Regions from separate parts of the Acerihabitans sp. genome, predicted to be linked through region 1. Evidence: predicted binding sites of a transcription regulator. Region 1 holds the regulator's gene; each other region holds the start of a gene.
The links. Region 1 encodes LexA, which represses DNA repair genes until DNA is damaged. Its sites were predicted from a motif close to TNCTGTATGTACATACAGNA; they were not measured.
Positions count from the first base shown of each region.

Region 2: VGC33_RS17115 (DNA translocase FtsK 4TM domain-containing protein) is a predicted target of LexA. The motif match lies at 4,839-4,858, and genes of this name have one in related genera.
Region 3: dinB (DNA polymerase IV) is a predicted target of LexA. The motif match lies at 2,326-2,345, and genes of this name have one in related genera.

Region 1 covers NZ_DASWOM010000090.1:23,476-29,537, reverse strand. Annotated here, with positions in the region: gene plsB (glycerol-3-phosphate 1-O-acyltransferase PlsB) at 1-2,065, opposite strand, end outside; gene VGC33_RS15200 (diacylglycerol kinase) at 2,191-2,556, shown strand; gene lexA (transcriptional repressor LexA) at 2,680-3,288, shown strand; gene VGC33_RS15190 (CsbD family protein) at 3,667-3,876, shown strand; gene zur (zinc uptake transcriptional repressor Zur) at 4,141-4,650, opposite strand; gene rcsA (transcriptional regulator RcsA) at 4,806-5,435, opposite strand; gene dusA (tRNA dihydrouridine(20/20a) synthase DusA) at 5,899-6,062, shown strand, end outside.
Region 2 covers NZ_DASWOM010000103.1:2,850-8,911, forward strand. Annotated here, with positions in the region: gene cydC (heme ABC transporter ATP-binding protein/permease CydC) at 1-280, opposite strand, end outside; gene cydD (heme ABC transporter permease/ATP-binding protein CydD) at 283-2,046, opposite strand; gene VGC33_RS23280 (pentapeptide repeat-containing protein) at 2,402-2,572, shown strand; gene trxB (thioredoxin-disulfide reductase) at 2,906-3,874, opposite strand; gene lrp (leucine-responsive transcriptional regulator Lrp) at 4,304-4,798, shown strand; gene VGC33_RS17115 (DNA translocase FtsK 4TM domain-containing protein) at 4,943-6,062, shown strand, end outside.
Region 3 covers NZ_DASWOM010000088.1:11,548-17,609, forward strand. Annotated here, with positions in the region: gene lpcA (D-sedoheptulose 7-phosphate isomerase) at 75-659, shown strand; gene VGC33_RS14915 (class II glutamine amidotransferase) at 697-1,464, shown strand; gene dpaA (peptidoglycan meso-diaminopimelic acid protein amidase) at 1,435-2,172, opposite strand; gene dinB (DNA polymerase IV) at 2,357-3,442, shown strand; gene VGC33_RS14930 (beta-Ala-His dipeptidase) at 3,663-5,123, opposite strand; gene gpt (xanthine phosphoribosyltransferase) at 5,357-5,815, shown strand; gene frsA (esterase FrsA) at 5,990-6,062, shown strand, end outside.

The sequences.
Region 1 (6,062 bases):
ACAGCTGCGCGGCGCGCTCGACAACCAGCTCCTGGCGCGCCAGTTCCCCGATGAGCGCTTCGATGACCGGGCCGAGCTGGGGCATCTCGAAACGCATGAATAGCTCGGCTTTCATCAGGGGATAAAGCAGGTTGATACGGTGCAATAGCTGCCCGCGATCGATGCCGGGATGACCGATAATGATACTCGCGACCAGCGAAGGCAGGATAAACAGATGCTGGATATTGTTGCGATAATAGGTCATCAGTACCGCCTGTTCGCGGGACAGGTAGATAATATCGCCAATGGTATCCTGTTCGACGCTGAATTTATTCATCGCCAGGGCATGTTCCAGCAGGTCCTGCGCCGTAGTGTCCGGCACCGTGACATCAGCGGCGTAGGGCACGTTGCGCATCAACTCCAGATAGCAGGTTAACTGCTGCAAAAGCTGTTCGCGGGTCAGGGAACGCTGACGGGAAGCCAGCAGCACGGTGGAACACAGGTTAATGGCGTTCGCCGCCGCGGCGTTATTTATCCTTACCATGATTTGCGCGGCGATATCGTCCACCGCGGGCGCCAGCCAGCCGGGACGCTGGGCTTCGATAGGGTCGATGGAATCACGCCAGTGCGGCACCCGCTGGTTAAGATAGACGCTTAACGACAAGGGTTCGCCAAAATTGACATAACCCTGGCCCAGGTTGCGTAATTTACGCAACCCCCGCACCATCTGCACGAATCCTTCTTTTTCCTTGGTGGCTCCCCGCAGTTCCTTGGCGTAGGTGGCCACTTCCATAACATGTTCATACCCAACGTAAATCGGCACCAGCGTGATAGGGCGGTTGCCGCCACGCAGCATCGCCTGGATGGTCATGGTCAGGGTGCCGGTCTTGGGATCAAGCAGGCGCCCGGTACGCGAGCGTCCTCCCTCCATAAAATATTCCACTGAATAGCCCCGGGTAAATAATTCACCCAGGTATTCGCGGAATATGGTGGAGTAGAGCTTATTGCCCTTGAAGGTGCGCCGGATAAAAAAAGCGCCCAGCCGGCGGAAAATCGGACCCGCCGGCCAGAAGTTCAGGTTGATGCCGGCGGCGATATGCGGCGGCACCAGTCCCTGATGATAAAGCACATAGGACAGCAGCAGGTAATCCATATGGCTGCGGTGACACGGCACATAGACAATTTCATGGCCGTCCTCCGCCAACTGGCGAACGCGTTCGGCGTTGCGCACGTGCAGTCCCTGGTAGAGCCGGTTCCAGGTCCAGCTCAACACCCGATCCGACAAACGCACGGCTTCATACGAAAAATCCGCCGCAATCTCCTCCATCAGCTCGATGGCGTTTTGCTGCGCTTTGTCCGCCGAGATTTTTTTAGTGCGTGCCTCATCCTCCACGGCTTTTTCAATGGCCTTGGATGCCAGCAGTTTGTTGAATAAATCCTGACGGACCGGCAGACGCGGCCCTACCGCCACCAGACGCTGGCGGGCAAAATGAATCATGGCGACGCGGGCCAGCTTTTGCGCGATGGTTTTATCGGTGCCATGCTCATTCGCCATAAAGCGCATGGACAGCGGTCGGGAAAAACGCACAAAACTATCGCGCCCCAGCCACAGTACCGCGATGAACTTCTGGAAACCATTGAGCAGCCGTAGCTGCGGCGCCGGCTGGTGCTGTTGCCCGTCGCGACCGGGCGAACGGCCGAACATAATGGACACCGGCACCATCTGGACATCAAGCTGTGGATTATTGCGATGTAAATCAAGATAATCATGAAACAGCTTTACTGATTCCAGCTTTTCCGAGAAGTAGCGAAAAACGCGGGGACCATCGTGGATGAAGACGTGGCGCGGTAAGAGCACGCCGTCGATATCCAGGGGGATCAGCGGATCGGGCAGCCCCAACCGCAGGCATTGCGCGCGCAGGGTGAGCAGGTCCGCCCTGGAATTATAGGGCAAAACATACATCATTGGCCGCAGCGGATCCAAACCGGCTTCTTGCCGGGGATTAGCGGGAATAGCTTTACTTCGCACCAGTAGCCGGAGCGGTAAATCCAACAATGTATAATAAATAGTACGCCAACCTGACATATCTTCGTGAAGCCTCTTGTTAGCATTGCGCCACAAGAATACCAGAAACCGCGCGACAGATCTGTGGTGATGCGAACGAGAAGAAACGGTAATATAGGCACAATTTTTCATTAGTGCATAAAATTATGGCAAATCAAACCAACGGGCTTCGACGCATCTTTAACGCCATGGGTTATTCCATCAAAGGATGTCGCGCCGCCTGGCGACATGAAGCCGCGTTTCGCCAGGAAGCGGTGGCCGCCGTGGCGGCGATTATTCTCGCCTGTTTCCTTGAACGCGATCCGGTGGCGCGGATTTTGTTAATGGGCTCGGTCTGGCTGGTGCTTATTGTTGAAATCATCAACAGCGCCATTGAGGCGGTGGTGGATCGCATCGGGCCAGAACTGCATCCGCTTTCGGGCCGGGCCAAGGACCTGGGCTCCGCGGCGGTGTTCCTGGCCATTGTATTGGCGCTATTCGTGTGGATAACACTGCTATGGCGGCATATTTGAGAAATATTCGTCCGCGCTCGGCCGTAGCCGGGGTTTTATCACGATTTGCAACGCTTATGGTTTTCAATTGCCGCGGACCTGTATATACTCACATAAAGACTGTATAAACAAACAGGGGATGGAATGAAAGCACTAACCGCCAGACAACAAGAGGTTTTTGACCTTATCCGCGATCATCTTGCGCAAACCGGTATGCCGCCGACCAGGGCGGAGATCGCGCATCGTCTGGGATTCAAATCTCCTAACGCCGCCGAAGAGCATCTCAAGGCGCTGGCACGCAAGGGCGCCATTGAAATCGTATCCGGCGCCTCGCGCGGCATCCGCTTATTGATAGAAGAAGAGACCGGGCTGCCGCTTATCGGCCGCGTGGCCGCCGGCGAGCCATTGCTGGCGGAACAACATATTGAAAGCCATTACCAGATAGATCCCGATCTGTTCAAACCCCATGCGGATTTCCTGCTGCGCGTCAGCGGCATGTCCATGAAGGATATCGGCATCATGGACGGCGATCTGCTGGCGGTGCATAAAACGCAGGACGCCCATAACGGCCAGGTGGTGGTGGCGCGCATTAATGATGAAGTGACGGTGAAACGCCTGAAAAGGCACGGTAATATTGTTGAATTATTGCCGGAAAACAGCGAGTTCTCACCCATCATCGTCGACCTGCGCGAGCAGGAGCTTTCCATTGAAGGTTTGGCGGTCGGCGTCATTCGCAACGGCAACTGGATCTGACGACAGGCCACCCCGTGCCGCGCCGTTGTCTGATGTCCGGCGGCGTGGGACAATGACTGTCGCCGTAAACAGGCAGCGGCGAGTCGTCAACGCAGGCGGTGGTTAATATTTCGTTACAATTGGCGCTGTACTGCCCCATGCCCTCTACCCCCTGTTTTATTTCAATTTATCGCCGCTCCAGCGATAATAACCCTGCCTGTATGGTCTAATCGTCTGCTTAATGAACCTCGCGCCAAATCCCCTGCTATACTTTATTCATAGGGTTAGCTTATGACACAGCAGGTTTCGGGACTAAAGACAGTTCCCTATATCCACGCAGTATATAAAACCTGTGATGAATTATGTTGACTGATAAACCGATAGCCAAGGAGAATTCCGATGAACAAAGACGAAGCCAGCGGTAATTGGAAACAATTTAAAGGCAAATTGAAAGAACAATGGGGTAAGCTTACCGACGACGATTTGACCGTGGTGGAAGGCAAACGCGATCAATTAATTGGTAAAATCCAAGAGCGTTATGGTTATGGTAAAGAAGCCGCTGAAACGGAAGTCAAGGATTGGGAAACACGTAATAAATATCGTTGGTAATAATTTTGGAAGAATTGACCACCACGCAAGTGCGGGTTAATTGGTTCTCAAGTGTTCCTACCCAAAGGTACAAGGATGTACCACCCTACAGCCGTTGCTGGCCTTATCTATCCACCCCTCCTTCGCTATATCTATTCGCCCTTCGGCTATAGTAATGCTACAGGCGTATTTTTTCATATCCGGCGCGGGTAAAACGTTCTCCATTCCCTGTAGCGACGCGTGATGGCATTTTTCCGTTTGGCGTAGCGGATCGGCTGGTGCCCGTTAGCGTTTTTTTATCGCCACGCTATGGTCATGCCCGCAGTCCTGAGGGTTGTCGCAGGCTTGTACCTCGGCGCACATGAGACAAAAACCGTGGGCCTCAACCACGTTATGACGCATGGTAAACCCCCTGGCTTGGGCCATTTTCTGTAGTATCTCTTCAATGCCTTCGGTTGATTGTTCGGTGACCTGACCGCAGCGATCGCAGATAAAAAAAGCGGAGGTGTGGCTGGGCTGTTCAAAATGATGGCACAGAACATAGCTGTTGGTGGACTCGACCCTATGGATAAACCCCTGTTCCAACAAGAAATCCAGCGCGCGATAAATCGTCGGCGGCTTGGCCTGCGGTTCCGTTGTGCGCAGCAGGTCGAGCAGGTCGTAGGCACTGATTGCACCGACCTGCTGTGTCATCAGGCGCAACACTTCCAATCGTTGTGGCGTCAGACGCACATTGCGCTGCTGGCATAACTGTTCAGCCTGGCTGAGCAGTTGAGACCGATCGGTGATATTCATAATGATTCCCCGCAGTTTAATCCTTAGTCTATCTTATCATGAAGGCGTAAAAACGCCGAATAGCGGCGCGTTTCACGCTGCTGCGCTATGGGTGTCGATAAAATCGCGGGGATTAACTCGGGGATGGGCAGCCACATCTGCGCCACTGCTGTTTTTCAGCAAACGGGATAACGGATATTAATACTGTCTGTTACGCTGTTAGCAATGGCAATTAAATGATAAATCACCTGCTTATTGCTGGCCTTGGTTTTACGCTTTATATTAATTTTATGAGAAGACAGGGTTTTTTCTTTAATATGCAACTGGGTACAAATATACAATGTATCATAACCGGACATCCACATTGTTAGAATTTCCACTTCCGTTTTACTAAAACGCAATGGCGAGAAGCCAATGGCGGAATCCCCGTTTCGCCAAGCTTTTGTATCCATAAAGTAGCGAATTATCATTAACAATGTGCTGATTTTAATAAACTTTGATAAAATAATCACATTGTCCCTAATGGGAACAAAATCATGGAATTTGATATTTTCATTGCCAATGAAGATAAAAAAAAGCGTCAACGGCTGCTCATCGATTATAGATTTTAGATCTTCACTATCACCTTGATATTGATAAGAATTTTGGTTTATGAAAATTATCGACGGTTTAGAGGTTTTGCATCTTAATCGCAAAGTGCTCACATTGTCCACGTCACGTATTGCACCTTTAATACCGCTTGCCGGCAACGAACTTTTGATCGCATATTTGGTATAAGTGCAAGGGTCAAGTATAAACACTGTCATAATGATAATGATATCTGCAATTAGATCCATCCAAGGGTAAAGAGGGCTTCAGATAAAAAGACGACATTGGAGTTTATGAAAGATAAAACCCATTTTGTTTATTGATTAATCATTTTTCTACCTTTTTTCTGTATTGGCGTTTAAATATACATTATGAATATGTGATAAATGATTATGATCGGTTTGTAAATCACTTGGGGAGGTATTGGGATGGAATGACGCTCATTTGGGATGAAATGGCCGTTCCATGGGTTGCTAAAAGTATAATTTTTAACAGGAATGAAACATTATACGATGTTTAGCAAAATAGAAACATTAACATGATTAATGAATCGAGATTGTGGAGATCGTCACCTCATGGGAATACTGTGATAGAATACCTTGATAACATCCCAGCGTTTCTTGAACTATTTTGATGCCTGCACCTGACCTTATGAATGCTCTAGCAGCCAAATCCTTAAACATGCCAGCCGCGGCGCGGTTTCCCTCGCAGCGCTTCTCTGTCGCGCCGATGCTGGACTGGACTGACCGCCACTGCCGCTATTTCCTGCGGCAGCTGACGCGTCATGCGTTGCTGTATACCGAAATGGTGACCACCGGCGCTTTGCTCTATGGCAAAGGCGACTA
Region 2 (6,062 bases), on a different contig from region 1:
GCTGCAACACGCGGAAAGTGGCGTCATGGCTGACCACCCGCTCCGCCCAGCGGCCGGCGGTGCGGGTAATGGCCGCGCCGCGCACCCCGGCGGCCGGCAGCATATAGTTAAAGCTGTATAAGCCCGCCAAGCCGGCCAGCGCCGAACCGGCCAGAAACCAGCCGGACAGGCTCAGCAGGCCGATACTGGCCAGCAGCGTGACAATCGCCAGCAGCATGCCCAGGACAATCTGCCAGGCATGACGGCGATACAGGGCCAGGAAGGGTAATAATGCGCGCATATTCAGAGCTCTCCGCGGCGATGGGCCAACAGGTCGGCAAAGGGACCCGGTAAGGACGCCAACTGCGCATAGCGCCCGCGCTGCACGATGTGGCCGTTGCCCATGACCCAGATTTCATCAAAATCGCGAATGTCCGCCAACTGATGGGTAACCAGCACCGTGGTGTGCCGCCGGGACGCCAGGTCCAGCGCCGCGGTAATCAATCGTTCGCTGTGGGCGTCCAGGCTGGCGGTCGGTTCGTCAAGCAACATCAGCGCCGGGGTTTGCAGCAGGGCGCGCGCCAGGGCGATTCGCTGCGCCTGGCCGACCGACAGGCGCGAGGCGTTGTCGCCAAGGCGGGTATCCAGTCCTTGCGGCAACAACGGCAAAAACTCGCTGATATAAGCCTGCTCCACTACCCGGTCCAAAGCGGCGGCGTCCGCATCTGGCCGCCCGAGCAGGATATTTTCCTTAATCGTCGGCGCGGGCAGGAAGGGGTTTTGGCTTATCCAGCTGAGCTTGTCGCGCCAGTGCCGGGGCGACAGGTCGCGCAGCTCGAGGCCGTTGATTTGCAGCGAACCTTGATAGGGCAGGAATCCCAGCAGCAGGTGCAACAGCGAACTTTTCCCGGCGCCGCTTTGCCCGACGATGGCCAATCGCCGGCCGGCATCCAGGGTGAAATTCAGTGGGCCGGCAAGCGCCGTGCCATCCGGCGCCATGATAACCAGCTGTTCGGCGCGCAGGCCGATGGCGCCGGTGGCGGGAACGGCGAGGCCCGCGCCCTGCCGCAGCGCCTCGGTTTCAAGAAAGGTCAGCAGCGATTCCGCGGCGCCCACCGCCTGGGCCTTGGCGTGGTAAAACGCGCCCAAATCCCGCAGCGGCTGGAAGAACTCCGGCGCCAGTATCAATACCAGGAAACCGGCGAACAAGGTTACGCCGGTACCGTAGCTGCCGAAGTGCAGTTCGCCGAGATAGGAGAAGCCAAAATATACCGCCACCACCGCAATGGAAACCGAGGCGAAAAATTCCAGTACGCCGGACGAAAGAAAAGCCAGCCGCAAGACTTCCATGGTACGCAAGCGGAAATTATTGGTGGCGTGGCGGATATGATCGGTTTCCGCCCGCGCGCGATCGTACAACCTCAGCGTGTCCAGGCCACGCAGCCGATCGAGGAAATACCCCGAAAGCCGGGCCAGCGCCAGGAAGTTGCGGCGATTGGCGTCGGCGGCGCCCATCCCTACCAGCGCCATAAACAGGGGAATCAGCGGTGCGGTGCAAAATAAAATCAGCCCGGCCATCCAGTTCACCGGAAATACCACCAGTAAAATCAGCAACGGCACCAGGCCCGCCAGATACATCTGCGGCAGATAGCGCGCGTAATAATCCTGCATATCCTCGATCTGTTCGAGCAACAGGCTGCTCCAGCTGCCGGCGGGTTTGCCCTGGATCCAGGCGGGTCCCAACAGCTCCAGCCGATTCAGCACCTGGCGGCGTATTTCCCGCCGAAGCGTCTGTCCGGCGATAAAACCGACCCGCTCGCGCAGCCATCCGGTCAATGCGCGCAGGGCGAATAGCGCCGCCAAGGCGATAAACCAGGCGATAAGCGCGGCGCGCGGCTGTTGTTCGACAATCAGCGCCTGGAGCAGATAAGCCAATACCCATGCCTGGGCGACGATGATAAGGCCGCTTAGCAGGCCCAGCAGTAAAGAGAGGCGAAGCCAGCGCTTCACCAGCGCGCTTTGCGACTTAAGCCAGCGGACAAGCACTTGCTGTCGGTTTTTATTCATTGAAGACAATTTCAGCCGGTGTGGATTGCATGTAAGTCGAAAATCCCCTTCAGGGATGTGAAAGGCCGGAAAAGGATCTGCGTGCTCCGGCGTGCCGACATATTACCCTGTTGCGGCGGAGGTGAAAATAATATTGGCATTTATCATAGGATTCCAGTCGCCGTGCGTGAGGGTAATACAGCCGGCTGGCGGATGTGGTATCTGGGCGCTTGGCGAGGATTTTGCTTGGCGGATGGGGTATTTGAGGGCTTGGCGGCACTTTCGCTTGCCAGCTACTGGCCATTTTTATGTTATGCCGGATGTCGGCAAGCGACAAGGGGATGGCAGTCGCGCCATCCCCTTGACCCCGCGCTCCATGCCGGCCCAAAGGCCGCTACCTTATCCACGGCGTGGTGATTTCAGGTGTTGTAAATTCAGGCGTTCTGATTCCCGGCGTTGTGATTTCAGGCGTTCAAATTTCCGGCGTTCAAACCTACAGCGTTCCATTTTCCGGTATTCCAATTCCCGGCATTTGAATATTGCCTGAACCATAAAGACGGCTTTTCGGTTGCAGACGATGGTGTTGACGTTGAAGCGGCATAGAGTGCGCTGGCGGCAGAAAGCCCGGCTGGATGAGCCGCCGGGAGCGGCTCAAGCTAAGGGTCGCGCCGGGAGCGCGTCCCGTGCGGTCCAAAAGTCGGGATGTTGTGCCGTCAGGGACCGCGCAGCGGCGCACGATCTGCCGGCAGCCCGGGAGTTGAGAGGGCCGGGCTAGCGGCCCTCTCATCGCTTGCCTGCACCAGGCAACAGGGAACGCCACCGCCCGCGGCAAGTGAAACCGGCGCCCAGCCCACCATCCCTATAGAGTAAAAATCTACGCTTACCGATCGTTTACCGGCGCCAGACCATCCAGATACCGTTCCGCGTCAAGCGCCGCCATACAGCCGGTGCCGGCGGAGGTAATGGCCTGGCGATAGATATGATCCATCACATCGCCCGCGGCGAACACCCCGGGGATGCTGGTTTGGGTGGCGTTGCCCGCAATACCGGACTGTACGCGGATATAACCGTTCTCCAACGCCAGCTGATTACCGAAAATCGCCGTATTGGGGTGATGGCCGATGGCGATAAATACGCCGGCGACCGCCAGTGTTTCCACCGCGCCGGTGACGACGTTTTTCAGCCGCGCCCCGGTAACGCCCATCTCATCGCCCACCACTTCTTCCAGGGTATGGCCGGTATGCAGCACGATATTGCCGCTGGCGACCTTATCCATCAGCCGGTCAATCAGGATTTTTTCCGCGCGGAAAGTCGCGCGACGATGGATAAGGTGCACCTCGGCGGCGATATTGGACAGATACAGCGCTTCCTCCACCGCCGTATTACCGCCGCCGACCACCGCGACTTTTTGCTGGCGGTAAAAAAAACCGTCGCAGGTGGCGCAGGCGGACACGCCTTTGCCCTTATAGGCTTCTTCCGACGGCAGCCCGATATAGCGAGCGGATGCGCCGGTGGCGATGATCAGGGCGTCACAGGTGAATTCACCGGTATCGCCGGTCAACCGGAAGGGACGGCTTTGCAAATCGACCTTATTGATATGATCGAAAATGATTTCGGTATTGAACTTGGCGGCGTGGGCGTACATGCGTTCCATAAGCAACGGACCGGTCAGCCCTTCCGGATCGCCCGGCCAGTTCTCGACCTCGGTGGTGGTGGTGAGCTGGCCGCCTTGTTCCATCCCGGTTATCAGCACCGGATGCAGGTTGGCGCGGGCGGCATACACCGCGGCGGTATAACCCGCCGGCCCGGACCCCAGAATGAGTAATTTGCTGTGTTTCACCGTAGACATGTTTTCCTCGTTTAACCGCTTAGAACGCAACTCGTCGATTGTAAGAAAATTACCAGACTATGAAAAGGAAGCAAAAGGTTGTTAGCGATATTTATCATCGTCAGGAACTATTGATCGGGGGATTTTAGCATTGAAAAGGACATAATCGGGCCAAAAAGAGCCCTTAAGCCCCTGACATCATGCCGCTGCGGGAATTAATCGGCATGTTGTTCTGATTTTTGTCGTTTTACTTTGACAATCCGCTGCGCTTTTGCGAAAACATCAGGGTAAGGAAAAATGATGAGTTGGGTTAGGACAGGCAGCAAGAAAGGCAGTTTAAACAGTTGGCCCTAAAATAAAACAGACAACGGGTCTTAAAACAAACCCTGAAACATTGAAGTCGGCAGGGGTGTGGCAAGCACAGGGAAGGTACTGAGAGAGACAATAATAATGGTAGACAATAAAAAACGCCCGGGAAAGGATCTCGATCGTATTGACCGTAACATCCTCAATGAGTTGCAAAAGGACGGCCGGATATCAAACGTCGAACTTTCTAAACGGGTTGGATTATCCCCGACACCCTGCCTGGAACGCGTGCGCCGTCTTGAGCGCCAGGGTTTCATCCAGGGGTATACCGCTTTACTTAATCCACATTATCTTGATGCGTCTTTACTGGTGTTTGTGGAGATTACCCTTAACCGGGGTGCGCCCGATGTGTTTGAGCAATTCAACACCGCGGTACAAAAGCTGGAAGAAATCCAGGAATGCCATTTGGTTTCGGGTGATTTCGACTATTTGCTGAAAACGCGGGTGCCCGATATGTCGGCCTATCGCAAGCTGCTGGGTGAAACGCTGTTGCGTTTGCCGGGGGTAAACGATACGCGTACCTATGTGGTGATGGAAGAAGTGAAACAGAGCAACCGGCTGGTGATTAAGACCCGGTAAGACATAACACAGGTGCAAAATTCAGGTTTTATGGTTACACTCCTGTGCATTCATACAGTTTCAGCGCCGGCGGTATGACGGTCGGCGCTGTTATTAAGCTATTATATCGGTTATATCGGCATAGATAACCCTGGAGAGCCTTTCTTGAGCCAGGAATACACAGAAGATAAAGAAGTTGAACTGAAAACGCTCAGCAGCAGTCGCCGGTTACTCGAGGCTGTTCTGATTGTCATGGCTATTTTTGCCCTCTATTTAATGATTTCCCTGGTCAGTTTCAACCCCTCCGACCCCAGTTGGTCGCAAACTGCCTGGCATGGACCTATTCACAACCTTGGCGGCGGCATCGGCGCCTGGTTCGCCGATACGCTGTTCTTTACCTTCGGCGTGCTGGCCTATGCGCTGCCTCCGCTGATGCTGATTTTTTGCTGGACGTCGTTTCGACTGCGCGAAGAGCAGGACTATGTGGATTATTTTGCCCTGTCGCTGCGGCTGATCGGTTCTTTGGCGCTGATTCTGACCTCATGCGGTCTGGCCGCGCTTAATGTCGACGATCTCTATTACTTTGCCTCCGGCGGCGTGATCGGCAGCCTGCTCGGCAACGCCATGCTGCCCTGGTTCAACGGCATTGGCGCCACCCTGACCCTGCTGTGCGTATGGGCGTCCGGTCTGACCCTGTTTACCGGCTGGTCCTGGCTCACCATCGCTGAAAAAATCGGCGGCGTGGTCATGGGCTGCCTGACATTTATGTCGAACCGTTCCCGCCGCGACGAGCGGGATTATGATGACGATGAGGATGACGAGGGTCTTGAGTCCGATGACGCGGCCCGCGCACAGGCGCTGGATGCGCTGGATCCGCTGCTGGCGACGTCCGGGCCTGACGCGGCCGGGACTCGGCCTGATGATGCTCCCGCGCCCATCGGCGCGGTGGCGGGGCCGTCCTCCACGTCCACGCATCCCGACGTCGCCGCGCCGTCCGGCGATCGCTTGGCCGCGTCGCAGCCCGGCGCGATATCGGTCATTCCGGTGACGCCGGTCGCGGCCCCGGCGACGGATCCGGCGCCCGCCGCCGCCTATTCACAGCAGCCCGCCGCAGCGGACCCGCACTCCGGGGCCGCTGAGCCGGTCCCGCAGTATCGTTTTGAGTTGCCGGGCGATCAGGCCGTTTCCACCCAGGTTTCCTCCCCTGAGCGTTATCCTGAAGAAGAAGACGATGGGCCGCGTATGGGGGACTGGCGTCTTGACGGCGACGCATCGCACACGCCTT
Region 3 (6,062 bases), on a different contig from region 1:
CTCGTGGTTTAGCCAATCCGGTAAACTGAGGGCTGGATAACTGATTAACTTAGCCAGCCTATACCGAGGGAACCATGTATCAGGACTTGATTCGTAGTGAACTTAACGAAGCGGCGGCAACGCTTGCCACATTCCTCAGCGACGATCGCCATCTGCAGTCGATAGAAGACGCCGCCGTACTGATTGCCGATTCCTTTAAATCCGGCGGCAAGGTGCTGTCCTGCGGCAACGGCGGTTCTCATTGCGACGCCATGCATTTCGCCGAGGAACTGACCGGCCGTTATCGCGATAACCGTCCCGCCTATCCGGCTATCGCTATTTCCGATCCCAGCCATCTGTCTTGCGTCAGCAATGACTTTGGCTACGACTTTGTCTTTTCCCGTTATGTTGAAGCGTTGGGAAATAAAGGCGATGTCCTGCTCGGCATATCCACGTCCGGCAATTCGGCCAATATCATCCGCGCCGTGGCGGCGGCCCGCGCCAAAGGCATGAAGGTCATCGTGCTCACCGGTAAGGACGGCGGTAAAATGGCCGGTACCGCCGATGTGGAGATTCGGGTGCCGCATTTCGGTTACGCCGATCGTATTCAGGAAATCCATATCAAGGCTATCCATATCCTGATCCAGCTGATTGAAAAAGAAATGGCGGCGGTCGCGTAACTACGGCGTCCAGGCGTTCTGGTATAGGAGACGGGTCATGTGCGAACTGCTCGGGATGAGTGCCAATGTACCGACGGACATTTGCTTCAGTTTTACCGGGTTAGTACAACGCGGCGGCCGCACCGGGCCGCATAAGGATGGATGGGGCATTACCTTTTACGAGGGGTTGGGCTGCCGGACTTTTAAGGATCCGTTGCCGAGCTTCAATTCACCTATCGCCCGGCTGGTGCAGGATTATCCGATTAAATCCCGCGCGGTGGTGTCCCATATCCGCCAGGCCAACCGCGGCAAGGTATCGTTGGAAAATACCCATCCATTTACCCGCGAGCTGTGGGGGCGCAATTGGACGTTCGCCCATAACGGCCAGCTCCAGGGATTCCGCCAGCTGGATACCGGATGCTATCGGCCGGTGGGACAGACCGACAGCGAATATGCTTTTTGCTGGCTGCTGGCCAATCTTGCGGCGCGGTATCCGCGCACGCCGGCTAACTGGCCGGCGGTATTTCGTTATATCGCGACGCTTGCCGGGGAACTGCGGCATAAGGGCATATTTAATATGCTGTTGTCGGATGGCCGTTTTGTGATGGGGTATTGTTCCACCGATCTATACTGGATCACCCGGCGGGCGCCGTTTGGCAAGGCGACGTTGCTTGATCAGGATGTGGAGATCGATTTTCAGCAGCAGACCACGCCCAATGACGTGGTCACCGTTATCGCCACGCAGCCGCTGACCGGGAATGAAACCTGGCACAAGATTGCGCCAGGCGAGAGCGTATTATTTCGGTTCGGTGAGCGCGAACTGTGAAACCACGGGGGTGCCGCTGTTTAATTGCAGCGGCGCGCTTACGGTGTATTGACCGTTGACGACCGCCACAGCCGGCGGCTGGTGGTAACGGACAAAATAGGCATACCCCGGTTCAAGCGAACGCCAGAACGGGTAATAGGATGAAAAACGGTGCCGCTGCAGGTTGGCCTCGGTCATGCGGAACGGGAAAATATGAATGTTCACCTGTGCCTGTCCGTTTTGCAGCGCGGCCTCCACATATTGATATATTTCGGCGATATACCCGTCGGTCATGGCGTAACAGCCAATCGAACGGCAATCGCCATGGATCATCAACATGGCGCCGGAGTAGCCTTTTGATTGATCAAAGGCGTTGGGGAAACCGATATTTATCGCCCGATAATAATGGCTGTTCGGATTCAGGTTACGATTGGTAATAGAATAAAACCCCTCGGGGCTTTTAAAATCCCCTTCCTGCCGCTTGGGACCCAGGCCGCCGGAGAAATTACAAATGCGGTAACTGCCCAGCATGCGGTATTCATTACCCATCTTGGCATAAAGCTCAAGCGTGCGTTCTTCTTTGAAGATTTGAATAAAAACCGGTGAGCCTAATAATTGTGCTTTTAATTCTTTCGATACCTGCGGCTGCGCCTGCTCACTGGCATAACTGACGGACGTCATTGCCGGTATACAAAACAATATCGCAAATAGCAGTGCGATTTTGCCCATTATCATTCCTGCGTAGTCAAAATAATAAAGATGCCGGGCAACCGGAGGTTGTCGGCGGACCCTTTAAAAACGGCAAGTAAAACAACTAAAACAGCGACACGATATCACTGCCTGTATATTTATCAAGATACGTTTTGTATAAATTCGTCGCCTTACTGTATACTTGTACAGTTAAGGGGGGTTAATGCGTAAAATCATACATATCGATATGGATTGTTTCTTCGCGGCGGTGGAAATGCGCGACGATCCTTCTTTACGCGATATCCCCATCGCCATCGGCGGCAGGGCGGACCGGCGCGGGGTCATCAGCACCGCCAATTACCCGGCCCGGGAATTCGGCGTGCACAGCGCCATGTCCACCGCCATGGCGCTGAAACTCTGTCCGCATTTAAAACTGCTGCCCGGCCGCATGGCGGCTTATAAAGAAGCCTCGGAACATATCCGGCACATTTTCAGTCAATACACGCCGTTGATTGAACCGCTGTCGATGGACGAGGCTTACCTGGATGTGACGGACAGCCATCATCACAGCGGGTCGGCCACCAGGATTGCCCAGGCCATCCGCCGGCAGATTGCCGACGAGATTCATCTCACCGCCTCGGCCGGGGTGGCGCCGGTGAAATTTCTAGCCAAAATTGCCTCTGATTTAAATAAACCCAATGGACAATATGTGATCACCCCCGATCAGGTGCCGGCTTTTCTGGCGCGACTGCCCTTAAGCAAAATCCCCGGCGTCGGCAAAGTCACCGCAAAGAAACTTGCCGATATGGGCTTAATCACCTGCCTGGACGTACAACGCTGCGATCTGGCGACGCTTTTGCGGCAGTTCGGTAAATTCGGCCGGGCTATCTGGGAGCGTTCCCAGGGCATTGATGAACGGGAGGTCTCATCCGACCGGCTGCGTAAATCCGTCGGCGTCGAGCGCACGCTGGCGGAAGATATCGTCGCTTGGGCCGAGTGCGAGGCCATTATCGAACTGCTCTATCCGGAGCTGGAACGCCGCCTGGCCCGGGTCAGGCCGGATCTGCATGTCGCCCGGCAGGGGATTAAACTGAAGTTTGCCGATTTTCAGCAGACCACCCAGGAGCATGTCTGGCCGAAGCTGAATAAAGAGGATCTACTGCGCACGGCGCGCCAGGCCTGGGATCAGCGGCGAGGGGATCGCGGCGTGCGGCTGGTGGGGCTGCATGTGACGTTATTGGATCCGCAAATCGAACGTCAGCTGATGCTCGATTGGGAAGACGATATGCGCAACCCGCCTCTTCCCTAAGGCATGGACGCGCAGTGTTGGTCACGATCATAAGACGCCGTAAAGACATCGGTGTAGGTTCGGACGCGCGATGAGGGTTCACATCCATGTGAACCGCCCTGCGGGCCGACGTCTCCGCCGTTGTTTCACTACGCTCCCGGCGTATTGATCCCCGGCGCGCTACGCGTTATTCCGCCAGACCCGTCTCAAACCGATGCGCGGAATTTAATCTTCAGCAGATTCAGTTTTTTTCAGGAATGGCTTTCAGCAGCGCGGTAAGCAATATCCAATATTGGCCGACGCTTTTGATATGCACCTGTTCATCCGGGGAGTGTGGTCCGGTGATGGTTGGCCCGATAGAGACCATGTCCATGCGCGGGTAGGGTTTTTTAAACAGACCGCATTCAAGTCCCGCGTGGATCACCTGGATATTGGGCGTTTTATTAAACAGCTTTTGGTAAGTTTCGCGCACCAGATGCATCACCGGTGAATTGGCGTCCGGTTTCCAGCCCGGGTAGCTGCCCTTGGCGGCCGTTTCGGCGCCGGCCAGCCGGCCCAGGGCGGTGAGCGTGCCCACCACGTCATCCTTGCCGCTGTCGATAAGCGAGCGGATCAGGCAGCGGATCATCGCCTTATCAGTCTCCATCGAGACCACGCCCACGTTCAGCGAGGTTTCCACCACACCCTTGACGTCGTCGCTCATGCGGATCACGCCGTTGGGCGTGGCGTTAAGCAGAGCGATAAAACGATCGCCGCAGGCTTTGGTCAACGCTTGCGCGTCCGTGGCGGCCGGTTCAATCTGGATCGCCGGCTTTTTCTCCACCGCCGCCAGTTCCGCCTTGATCACCGCCAGGTATTCCTGCGCCAGGGCATTGAGGCTTTCGGCGTTTTCCTGCGGCAGGGCGAGAGTCGCGAAGGCCTCGCGCGGAATGGCGTTACGCAAGGTGCCGCCGTTGAGATCCAGCAGCCGGATGTCCAGCTGATGGGCGTGCCGTGACAGGAAACGGGCCAGCAGTTTATTGGCGTTGCCCAGGCCCAGATGGATATCGCCGCCGGAGTGGCCGCCTTTCAATCCTTTTACCGTCAGCTTAAGGGTCTGGTAACCGGCCGGCACCGCTTCGCGTTCAAGGGGCAGGACGGTTTTGAAATCAACCCCGCCCGCGCAGCCCATATAGATTTCGCCTTCTTCCTCGGAATCGGTATTGATCAGGATATCGGCCTGCAGCCAGCCCGGCTGTAAGCCAAAGGCGCCGGCCATGCCGGTTTCCTCGGTCATGGTCAGCAACACTTCCAGCGGACCGTGCTGCACGCTGTCGTCGGCGAGCACCGCCAGCGCGGAGGCCATGCCGATGCCGTTATCGGCGCCGAGCGTAGTGCCGCGCGCCTTGACCCAGTCGCCATCGACATAAGGCTGGATGGGATCGGTGGCGAAATCATGAATGGTGTCGCTGTTTTTCTGCGGCACCATATCCAGATGCGCCTGCAACACCACCGGCTGGCGTTTTTCATAACCCGGCGTGGCGGGCTTGCGCAGCAGGACATTACCCACCGCATCGCGCTCGCCATGCAGGCCTTTTTCCTGCGCCCAGCGCAGGATATGGGTCGCCAGCGCTTCCTCATGATAAGAGGGATGGGGAATGGAGCAGATTTTGGCGAATATCTGCCATAATGGCTGAGGTGAAAGTTGAGTCAGTTCAGACACGATAAAAACTCCTGTTACAACGTAAGACCCGGTCTGGTCGTTAACAAACAGCCCGCAGACGGTCGCATGGTTACCAAAGAGGAATAAAGAATACCACTTTACGTTGCCCTGGTGGGAAACCGCGGTTAAAAAGGGCGGTAGCGCTGGTATTTCGGCGGTGTCGTCTTTATAATCTCGCGCAACCTTTTTTCCCTGTACTATTAAGCCGACCCAATCCGGCTGGGACAGCATTTATGAGCGAAAAATACGTCGTAACCTGGGACATGTTGCAAATTCAGGCGCGGAAACTGGCCCAACGGCTACTCCCCGCAGAACAGTGGAAGGGTATTATCGCGGTCAGCCGCGGCGGCCTGGTGCCCGGATCGCTGCTGGCGCGCGAGCTGAATATCCGCCATGTGGACACGGTTTGCATCTCAAGTTACGACCATAACAACCAGCGCGAACTCCAGGTGCTTAAACGCGCCGAGGGTGACGGCGAGGGTTTTATCGTCATAGACGATCTGGTGGATACCGGCGGCACGGCCAAAGCCATCCGCGATATGTATCCCAAAGCCCATTTCGTGACGATTTTCGCCAAACCCGCCGGCCGACCGCTGGTGGATGACTATATGGTCGATATCCCGCAGGATACCTGGATTGAACAGCCCTGGGACATGGGCGTGGTATTTATTCCCCCGCTGGTGGGCAAATAAGTATCGGGTAACCAGACGTTTTGCCCGGGCCGGTTGCACGGCCGATTAAACCCGCACAATCCCCGATCGCACGCCCGGCACCATGCCGGGCGTCGGTTTATTTGTCGCTTAATGAGCAACCTTGCTAATATAATTCCTCATTCATGGATTTTGACTGGCGGAGGCGATGGCTCAATGAGCGGCACCAATCTGAGCGAAGTACTGTTTAAACCCACATTCAAGCAACAGGAAACCTCGACACTGGTCA